2 regions of the Paenilisteria weihenstephanensis genome follow, and region 2 is predicted to be linked to the other one. Evidence: predicted binding sites of a transcription regulator. Region 2 holds the regulator's gene; the other holds the start of a gene.
The links. The regulator LexA, encoded in region 2, represses DNA repair genes until DNA is damaged. The targets are predictions, from matches to a motif close to CGAACATATGTTCG.

Region 1 (5,581 bases), 1.1 Mb from region 2:
CGTGAGCAAGAGAGTTCTACAGGTATTGGCGAAGGAATTGCTATGCCACACGCAAAGACAAGTGCTGTAAATACACCAACTGTAGTTTTTGCAAAGAGCGAAAATGGGCTTGATTATGAATCTCTGGATGGTCAGCCAGCATACCTCTTCTTCATGATTGCTGCAACTGACGGAGCGAATCAAACGCATCTGGAAACTTTAGCTGCGTTATCACGACTATTAATTCACCCGGATTTTGTAAATAAATTACGAACAGCTACCTCTACTCAAGAAGTTGTAGATTTATTTGATGCCGCGCAAGGTGAGGCGGAAGAAATTCCTGCAGAGAGCAATACTACAAGTTCACAAGACAAGCCTTTTGTTGTTGCAGTTACCGCGTGTCCCACGGGAATTGCGCATACTTATATGGCTGAGGATGCGTTAAAGAACAAAGCAAAAGAAATGGGTATTGATATACGCGTTGAAACAAATGGTTCAGACGGTGCTAAAAATAAATTAACATCAGATGAAATAGCGCGTGCAAATGGTGTCATTGTTGCTGCCGATAAAAAAGTAGAAATGGCTCGATTTGATGGTAAACACGTCTTACAAACACCGGTAAGTGACGGAATTAGGAAGCCAGAGGAATTGATTAATAAAGCTGTTGCCAAGGATGCACCTATTTATCACAGTAATGGTGAAAAGGATACCAGTTCTGATGACGGACAAAAAGTGTCTATTGGAAGTCGAATTTATAAAGACTTAATGAACGGTATTTCTCATATGCTACCCTTTGTTGTTGGTGGAGGTATTTTACTAGCGTTCTCATTCCTATTAGAACAGTACTTCCCAGGAGCAAAAGACTTTACTGACATGCTTGGTGCTATCAGTGGCGGAAAAACTGGAGCATTTATGTTCTTAATTCCAATTTTATCTGGTTTTATTGCGATGAGTATTGCTGATCGCCCAGGTTTAATGCCAGGTATGGTCGGTGGGCTTCTTGCAGCTACATCAGATGCAGGTTTCCTAGGCGGCTTGCTTGCTGGGTTCTTAGCAGGTTACGTTGTTCTTGGATTAAAAGTTCTTTTTTCTAAGTTACCGAAAACGCTAGAAGGTTTGAAACCAATCTTAATTTATCCAGTACTTGGACTTTTAGTAACTGGTGGATTGATGTACTTTGTTTTTGATCCGATTTTTTCAAAAATAAATCTCTTTTTAGTGGATCAACTACAATCTCTTGGAACAGCGAATGCAGTTATTTTAGGAACTGTTCTGGGTGGTATGATGGCGATTGATATGGGTGGCCCATTTAATAAGGCTGCCTATACATTTGCTATTGGAGTATTTACAAGTACAGGAAATACAGATGGTGCGTTTATGGCGGCTGTTATGGCGGGAGGTATGGTGCCACCCCTTGCGATTGCACTTGCTACAACTATCTTTAAAAATAAATTTACATCGGATGAACGTCAAGCGGGGATTACAAATTATGTTCTAGGCTTATCCTTTATAACAGAGGGGGCTATACCATTTGCTGCGGCAGATCCCTTGCGTGTCATCACTTCTTGTGTGCTAGGATCAGCGGTTGCAGGCGGTTTGACACAATTCTGGCATATTAATGTGCCAGCTCCTCATGGTGGTATATTTGTTGCAGGATTAGCTAACCATGCAGGTCTGTTTTTGCTTTCTATACTGATAGGAACTGTTATTTCAGGATTATTATATGGATTCTGGAAAAAAGCAATATAATGAAACGTGCTGCTCTAGCGATAGGGCAGTTTTTTATTGTATATTATCTCAAAGTCGAAATATCTGTTAGAGATTGCTATAATAGAAGTGTGGAGAGGAGTGAGGGTATGAATTTTGGAGAAAAGTTAATTTCACTTCGAAAAAAACATCAATTGACGCAGAAACAGTTAGCAGAAAAGATAGGTGTAACGTCATCAACCATTAGCAAATATGAAAATGATAATCACCGACCTCCTATATTTATTCTAGCTAAGCTAGCGGATGAACTGGGTACAACAACAGATTTCTTACTGGATGATGTTGCAGGGCTTAGGGAAAAAAATTCGGTAAATGCTTTTCCTTTGATTGGGAATCCTGAATTAGAAAAATGGTATTTGGAGTTACCTTACTCTTATTCTGAAGAAGAGTTATTGCTTTTGAAAAGAATTTCGGAGGCATTGGGGAATCGAAGTATATAGGATCATTTATAGAAGAGGCAGTCACAAATTAGAAAAAGGTGACTGCCTCATTTTTATTCTTCTTCGTCTTTATGTTTCTTCTTTTTATTATTCTCATCTGAAAAACTAAAATCTAAAAATTTATTATTAGACTCTTTTACATCGCTTAGAATATAAGGTGCGCGATTTTCAGCAGTTAGAGAGGTTGGAGGAAACAATAGATTAGAGTATGGATATTCATTTTCCACATTACGCATTTTCTGAGAAAACTTCATATGTAACATGGAAACTCTGGCCATCTGATTATTAAATGTAGAAAAAGAAACGGATATTTTTATTTTTTGATTGTTGGTAAATCGGATGGTTGTACAATTGTAATTAGAATCATAATATTCGGATATATGCTGTGGAAACACCCAAATGCAATCATCTCTTCCTGCTGACGTGGTAGGAAAAGCATAGGTAAAGCTTACAGGATCAATCATAATGGGTGGCTTGTGTGTAACACCTGTTAAAAAGCGTGTACCATCTTTTCTACCTTCATAACTAGAACCAAAAAATTGGCAACTTGTTTTAATTAGAAATAAAGGGGTAAAACTAGTTATACGATGGTCGTTTAATTCAAACACTTCTGAGTTGATTCCCGTTTTTGTCTTTAAGGGCAAGATTATCATGGTATGAGGATTAATCTCATACACTGGCGTTTTCATTTTCTTTTGCATGTCGACACTCCTTTGAAGTATATGGATAAAAGTAAATGCACTTTTAGGTTATGATTTCTCCAGGTTGATGTTTGTAAGCCACAAAGCACAGGTACTAAGTAAAGCCGATTGTCATTGTATTTCTCTATTTGCTAGTTAGTATAGCATAGCTAATTGTCGAAGTCACTATTTTTTCTAAAAATTCTATTTTTATACAAAATGGAACTTTTTAACCCCTTATTCCTACTTTTCAATTGTAGTAATAAAAATAAATAAAGGAGTGAGCAGTCATGGAAATGCGAGATTTTTCAAGTTCATTAGTTAATCAAGTTGGAGTTCTAAAAGGAGAAAAAGAATTGGTTAATACTTTCATTGAATGCTACATGACAATGCTCCTTGATGAACATCAGGTACAACAATTAAAAGACGAAATTGATATTGCACTGGATAATCAGGACAAAGCTAAATTTTATCTTTTAACAGAGAAATTAAACAAAATGCAGCAGGAAATGCTCATTATTTAAATAAATCGATGAAAAACTAGTGTCTTTCGAGGCGCTAGTTTTTTATTTGTTTGTTGAAATAACGTTATAGTGATAGACTAAAAAAGAGAATAATAAATTAGGGGTGGTCAAGCTAGTTTATTTATGTTATGATTCAAAAAAAGAAACATATGTTCGGTGGTGGCGAAATGAGTTTGCAATTTATTATAGGTCGCGCTGGTACTGGAAAAACAGCGTTAATAATGGACAGGCTAGAGGAGAAAATGATTCAGAACCCACAAGCTAGCTCTCTTTTCTTGGTTCCGGATCAAATGACTTTACAAACAGAGACAGAACTTTTTAAACGCGAGAATATCTCGGGTTTATTACATGCGCAAATTTTTAGTTTTAGCCGTTTGGCATGGCGAGTTCTCCAAGAAAGTGGTGGTCTGGCAAGAACGTTCCTTACTGACTCTGGTTTAGAGATGATTATTCGTAAAATTATGATTGAAAAACAGGATGAGTTGTATTTATTCGGACGAAATGCCTCCAAGAAAGGTTTCATTAAAGAGTTAGAGCAGATATTTAAAGAAATGAAGCAGTATTGTGTGGACAAGGAGCAGATTCGGGATTTTGAAAGTGAGATTAATCTTGATTTAAAAAATAAAATGGCTGATATCGCAACGTTATATGATGCTTATGAGGATTCATTATCCGGTAAGTACCTAGAAAATGAAGACTATTTAAGGTTGCTAATAGATGCTATTTCGGGAAACTTATTCTTACAACAAAGTGATATTTTTATTGATGGTTTTCATGAATTTTCACCGCAAGAGTATTTAGTTTTAGGTGAATTGATGAAGACTTGTAGAAGTGTGACGATTGTGTTGACTTTGGATAAGATCTATGACGTGAGTGAGTTAAATGAATATAATCTGTTTCAGATGACTGGGACAACTTATGCTAACTTAACCGAGATGGCCAGAAATGGCGGGTGTGAAATAGCACCCAATATTATTTTGAAGGATAATAAACGATTTGAAAAAGAGGAACTGCTACACTTGGAGGATACTTGGTCAGATATCGCGATTTCAAAATTTAATGGTGAAGTAAAGGCAATTGCAATTGATGAGGCTAATAATCGACGGGCGGAAATAGAGGGTATAGCGAGGCGTGTGAGACAGTTAGCTTTGGATGGATATCGATATCGGGATATCGCTATTTTAAGTCGAGATTTGGATGCCTATGAGACTATTTTACGTTCTTCTTTTCAGGCAAATGATGTTCCGTATTTCATTGATAAGAAACGAACAATGGCAAATCATCCTATGGTAGAATTCCTGCGCTCAAGCCTAGATATTATCCGAACTAATTGGCAATATGAAGCAGTTTTTCAGGCAGTTCGTACAGAGTTTTTCTTTCCTTTAGATGTGAGTAGTACTATTTATCGTGGAAAAGTAGATATTTTTGAAAATTATATCTTGGAGAATGGGATCTATAACAAACGAAGATGGATGGATAAGAAGCCCTGGAGCTATAGGAAAATACGTGGGTTGGATTTGAATCAAGGTGTGCAGACAGATGATGAAAAGATACGGGAAGATACGATTAATGATGTGAAAGATCAGATTAGGAAGCCTTTGATGGTATTAGAGAAACAGCTGAAGGATGCGGAAACTGGTATGGAGCAGGCAAGTGCACTTTTTCAATTCATGTTGGATGTTCGCGTAGATGAACGATTAGATGTGTGGCGTAAGCGCGCAGAAGAGGCGAATGAACTCGAATTAGCAAAAGAGCATGAGCAAGCATGGAAATCGGTTATTGGCTTGTTAGACGAGTTTGTGGAGGTTATGGGAGAAGAGAAAATTTCGTTAGATATTTTCTTTGATATCATTAATACGGGGTTAGATGCACTTAATTTTGCCTTACTTCCGCCTTCCCTTGACCAGCTAATCATTACAGATATGGATAATTCCAGGTTATTAAACAAGAAGGTTATTTTTGTTGTGGGTGTCAATGATGGCGTACTACCAATGAAGAAGCAAGAGAGTGGAATTTTATCTGATGAGGATCGCGTTGATCTAAATATGTCAGGGGTTGCCGTTCGACCAAGCGGAAAAATGATGCTGTCAACGGAAGATTTCTTAGCATATCGGCTGTTGACGCTGCCCTCAGAACTTTTATTTATTAGTTACCCGAACGCTGATGATAATGGTAAGGAGTTATCGGAGTC
Region 2 (5,581 bases):
CAGCAAATGTTGATGTTTTATTACATGTGGTAGACAGCTCAAATCCAGATTATCTGCAGCATGAACAAACCGTATTATCGTTGCTCGAGGATTTAGATATGCATCACATTCCCGTTTTAACGGTCTACAATAAAAAAGATCAACAATTGCCGTATTTTATTCCAACACAACCGAATTATGTGGAAGTTAGCGCGCTAGAAGAAAGCTCGCAGTATTTTTTAAAGGAAAAAATGCTTTGGGAAATAAAGCAGATTTGGCAACCGTATGTGGTGAGTATTCCAGCGAGTGACGGCAGAATGTTACATAAATATAAACAGGAAACGGTCGTCATTGAAGAAGCGTTCGATGAAACGACGGAAAGTTATCAACTAAAAGGCTATAAGGCACGAAAGGAAAACTAAAATGACGACATTTTTTAATGAAATACCAAATGAATTGCGACAATTAGCAGATGAAATGGAAGAGAAGTTACTTTCTTTGCAGCGCGCAACGGATAAAATTGCAGAAGAAAACCAGTGGAAAGTGATGCAGGCTTTTCGAGAAAATCGGGTAAGTGACTTCCATTTCACGCCATCGACTGGTTACGGGTATGACGATGACGGCAGAGATACGTTAGAACGCGTGTATGCGACTGTTTTCAAGGCGGAGGCGGCACTTGTACGCCCACAGATTATTTCAGGAACACATGCTATCTCTACGGCTTTGTTTGGCGTTTTACGTCCAGGCGATGATTTGCTCTATATTACAGGCGCGCCCTATGACACGCTAGAAGAAATTGTCGGGATTCGCGGCACAGGAAAGGGTTCTTTAAAAGAGTTTCAGATTGGCTACGACATGGTGCCGCTTCAAGCAGATGGTTCTGTAAATTTGGAGGCAGTTCGTCAAAAGATAAAGCCTACCACAAAAATGATAGGTATTCAGCGCTCCAAAGGTTACGCAGATCGTCCGTCATTCTCGGTACAGCAAATCCAAGAAATGATTGCATTTGTTCGAGAAATCAAGCCGGGTATTGTTGTTTTTGTTGATAACTGTTACGGAGAATTTGTGGAACTAATGGAACCGATTGAAGTCGGGGCTGATTTAATGGCAGGTTCTTTAATCAAAAATCCAGGTGGTGGTCTAGCTAAAACTGGTGGGTATATTACTGGTCGAGCGGATCTGGTGGAGCTGTGTGCTTTTCGTCTAACAACTCCGGGTATCGGCGCTGAAGCGGGTGCATCTTTATACAGTCTATTGGAAATGTATCAAGGTTTTTTCCTAGCGCCACATGTTGTAGCGCAGGCTGTTAAAGGCGCTCGATTCACAGCTGGAATCCTGGATGCTTTTCAAATCGAAACAGAACCAGCTTGGGATGCGCCACGAACAGACTTGATCCAAAGTGTCTCATTTCACGATCGTGATAGAATGGTAGCTTTTGCTCAAGCGATTCAAACAGCATCTCCTATTAATGCCCACGCTGTTCCCGAAGGCGCGTATATGCCTGGTTATGAAGATGACGTTATTATGGCAGCGGGAACATTTATTCAAGGTGCTAGCTTGGAATTAACAGCGGATGGTCCCATTCGCGAACCATATCAATTATACGTACAAGGTGGCTTAACGTACGAACATGTGAAAATTGCGGTTTTAGAAGCAACAACCAGATTATTAGCACAAAAATTACTTGTCTTACCACATTAGTAAAATGACATTTCTATGTAAAAAAGCAGTGAATTTATTTTCGCTGTTTTTTTATATGCTCTAAAAAGCATTGGTACATAAGGTTTTTGGCGATGTTAGATTATCTAACATAAATTTGACAAATGATATAACATACATTATAATGCAACTAACATAAGAAAAATAAGTCGTTTTGCGAAAGGGGAAAAAATCGTGAGTGAAAAAGAAATTAGAAGATCGATGCCTCTTTTCCCGATAGGTCCAGTCATGAAACTAACCGATCTTACTGCAAGACAAATACGTTACTACGAGGATCAGGGGTTAATTAACCCGGCAAGAAATCAAGGAAATCACCGCTTATATTCACTTCAAGACATCGATACACTACTTGAGATCAAAGATTATTTGAATGATGGTCTGAATATTGCAGGAATTAAGAAAATGTACCAAATGCAGCAGGACGAGGAAAAATCGCCGCTTACCAACGAAGATGTACGCAAAATTTTACGAAAAGAAATGCAACAAGCTGGACGTTTCGTGAAACAAGACGCTTCTGGAAAGCAACAATTGCCAAGATTTTGACAAAAGGTATTTACTTTAAAAAAGTTTATATAATATCAATTATTGGGAGGATTTAATTATGACATCGTACACTAAAGAAGACATTTTTCGCTTCGCAGACGAACAAAATGTAAAGTTCATTCGCTTACAATTCACGGATATCCTGGGAATCATTAAGAACGTGGAAATTCCCCTTAGCCAGTTGGGTAAAGCATTGGATAATAAAATGATGTTTGATGGTTCCTCCATTGAAGGTTTTGTACGTATTGAAGAATCAGACATGTACTTATTCCCGGATCTTGACACATGGGTTGTGTTCCCTTGGACAGCGGAAAAAGGAAAAGTAGCTAGATTGATTTGTGATATTTATAATCCAGATGGAACAATTTTTGCGGGGGATCCTCGTGCTAACTTAAAACGTGTATTAGCCGAAATGCATGACTTAGGATTTACAGATTTTAACTTAGGACCAGAACCTGAATTTTTCCTTTTCAAATTAGATGAGCGAGGTAAGCCAACGCTAGAATTGAATGATAATGCTGGGTACTTCGATTTAGCGCCAACCGATCTAGGTGAAAACTGTCGCCGCGATATCGTGCTCGAATTAGAAGAAATGGGCTTTGAAATTGAAGCAAGTCATCATGAAGTAGCGCCAGGACAACATGAGATCGATTTCAAATATGAAGATGCGGTCACTGCGTGTGACAATATTCAAACATTCAAACTAGTTGTAAAAACGATTGCTCGTAAACACGGGTTGCACGCAACATTCATGCCTAAACCATTGTTCGGCGTGAACGGATCCGGGATGCATTTCAATATGTCACTGTTCAATAAAGACGGTAATGCCTTCTTTGATGCTGATGGCGAGGAACAACTTAGCCAAACAGCGTATCATTTCTTAGCTGGTATGTTGAAGCATGCGAAAGGTTATACAGCCGTAACGAATCCAACAGTAAACTCGTATAAACGTTTAGTACCAGGTTATGAAGCACCATGCTATATCGCTTGGTCAGGTAAAAACCGTAGCCCACTTGTTCGTGTTCCAAGTTCTCGTGGTTTGAGTACTCGCCTAGAACTTCGTAGCGTTGACCCAGCAGCAAATCCATACTTAGCGATGGCTGTATTACTCCGCGCAGGATTAGACGGTATCAAAAATGAATTAACACCTCCAAAACCTGTGGATCGTAATATTTATGGGATGAACGAGGAAGAGCGCCATGCACACGGTATTTATGATCTTCCAGAAAGCTTAGCCTTGGCTTTAAAAGAGCTTGAGAATGATGATATTATCGTAGACGGCTTAGGAGAACATATTATGGAACACTTTGTAGAGGCAAAAGTTATTGAGTGTGATATGTTTAGAACTGCGGTTCATCAATGGGAACGCGATCAATACATGGAAATTTACTAAAAAAACAACAAAAAAAGGTGGGCACCGAAAATGGTGCCCACCTTTTTTGTTGTTTATCGAATGTCACGATATAGTCCAATAACTTTCCCTAGGATCGAGACGTTATTCAATATAATTGGATCCAAAGCATCGTTTTCCGGTTGTAGACGGAAATGATTTGCTTCTTTATAAAACCTCTTACACGTAGCTTCATCTTCATCTGTCATTGCAACAACAATTTCACCGTTATTGGCTGAAGTTTGTTGTCTAACAATTACTTTATCTCCATTTAAAATACCAGCATTAATCATACTTTCACCGTCAATTTCAAGCATAAATATTTCTGTTTCACCATTTGCCATATGTTCAGGTAATGGGAAGTATTCATCAATGTTTTCAATCGCAGTGATAGGCATCCCAGCCGTTACTTTACCGATAATCGGGATATTAATAACGTTTGGAGTAGGTATTTCATCCTCTAATGAAAGAATTTCAATAGCTCTTGGTTTTGTTGGATCTCTTCGGATAAGACCTTTTCCTTCTAAACGTGCCAAATGACCATGTACGGTTGAACTAGATGCTAATCCCACAGCTTCACCGATTTCTCTTACGGAAGGCGGATAGCCTTTATCCTTTACTTCCGATTTAATAAAGTCATAGATATCTTGCTGGCGTTTTGATAGTTTCATTTGTTTCACCCCGCTTACTCTTTACTTCTTTATTAACCTCAGTATATCAAAAAAAAAAAGGATATGCAAACAATTGTTCGTTTTTTTAATTGACATAGTAGAACGAGTGTTCTATAATATAACAAAAGGCGAACATATATTCTTTTGGAGGGATAAAGATGACTTTAAAATCTATTTGGGATCGATATTATATTGCTATTATTTTCTTTGTTACATGTTTTGTTTTAGGAATTGTACTATTGATGGTAACAGTTAACCAAGCAGAATCAGATTATAATGAGGTTAGTGTGGCTAGCGGGGATTCAATATGGGCTTTGGCAGATGAATATGCGGGAGAATATAAGATGAGTAAACAAGAATTTGTAGCTTGGATGGAAAAGGAAAACCAATTGATTGATGGAAAGCTTACCGCTGGGAGCACAATTACTATACCAGTTAAGCAAGTAACTGGGGATGACAGTTCTATTCAGTTAGCCGATGAATAATATGCACAATGCTTTAAAAATCTTTTTGTTTCATGTAGAATATGTGATAACAAGGAATGAAAAGAGGTTTTTGAATGTTTAAGGATTTTAAAGCGTTTATTTCGAAAGGGAACGCATTAGGGATGGCCGTAGGTATTGTAATTGGGGCTGCATTTACAAGTATTGTTAATTCACTTGTGAATGATATTATTATGCCGCCACTTGGATTACTCATTGGAAATGTCGATTTTACAAATTTATTTATTAGTCTAAATGGAACGCATTATGATACATTAAAAGCTGCGCAATCAGCAGGGGCGCCGACAATTAACTATGGTATGTTTATTAATAACATTATCAGTTTTTTGATTATTGCTTTCTCTGTTTTTCTGATCATCAAATTGGTATCTAAGTATATGCCGCTAGAACCGAAGCAACCAGCGACTAAAGAATGTCCATATTGTTTATCAGCTGTACCAGAAAAAGCGACGAAATGTCTGCACTGTACTTCTGAGTTGATCGAACAAGAATCTAGAACTTCATCATTATAATATCACTACATTTAGGAGGATGAACATGTTAGAAAAGTCCAAGATAGATCGTATCAATGAATTATCCCACAAAAAGAAAGCTGGGACGATGACAGCGGATGAGAAAATCGAGCAAGATACACTGCGTGAAGAATACATCAAGTCATTCCGAAACCAAGTGCGAGATACAATTGAACACACCACATTTATTGATCCTAATGGTGACGATGTGACACCAGATAAGATCAAACGGAAGCGAGAAGAACGAAAAAAATTATAATAGTC

Region 1: a site for LexA is predicted at 3,533-3,546, ahead of addB (helicase-exonuclease AddAB subunit AddB). Genes of this name have one in related genera too.

The regions. Positions count from the first base shown of each region.
Region 1 is NZ_CP011102.1:2,789,628-2,795,208, reverse strand. It holds gene UE46_RS13510 (PTS fructose transporter subunit IIABC) at 1-1,728, shown strand, start outside; gene UE46_RS13505 (helix-turn-helix domain-containing protein) at 1,836-2,186, shown strand; gene UE46_RS13500 (competence protein ComK) at 2,240-2,887, opposite strand; gene UE46_RS13495 (IDEAL domain-containing protein) at 3,157-3,390, shown strand; gene addB (helicase-exonuclease AddAB subunit AddB) at 3,558-5,581, shown strand, end outside.
Region 2 is NZ_CP011102.1:1,663,096-1,668,676, forward strand. It holds gene hflX (GTPase HflX) at 1-401, shown strand, start outside; gene UE46_RS08100 (methionine gamma-lyase family protein) at 403-1,680, shown strand; gene UE46_RS08105 (MerR family transcriptional regulator) at 1,873-2,241, shown strand; gene glnA (type I glutamate--ammonia ligase) at 2,300-3,634, shown strand; gene lexA (transcriptional repressor LexA) at 3,688-4,302, opposite strand; gene yneA (cell division suppressor protein YneA) at 4,461-4,787, shown strand; gene mscL (large conductance mechanosensitive channel protein MscL) at 4,862-5,317, shown strand; gene UE46_RS08130 (DUF896 domain-containing protein) at 5,343-5,576, shown strand.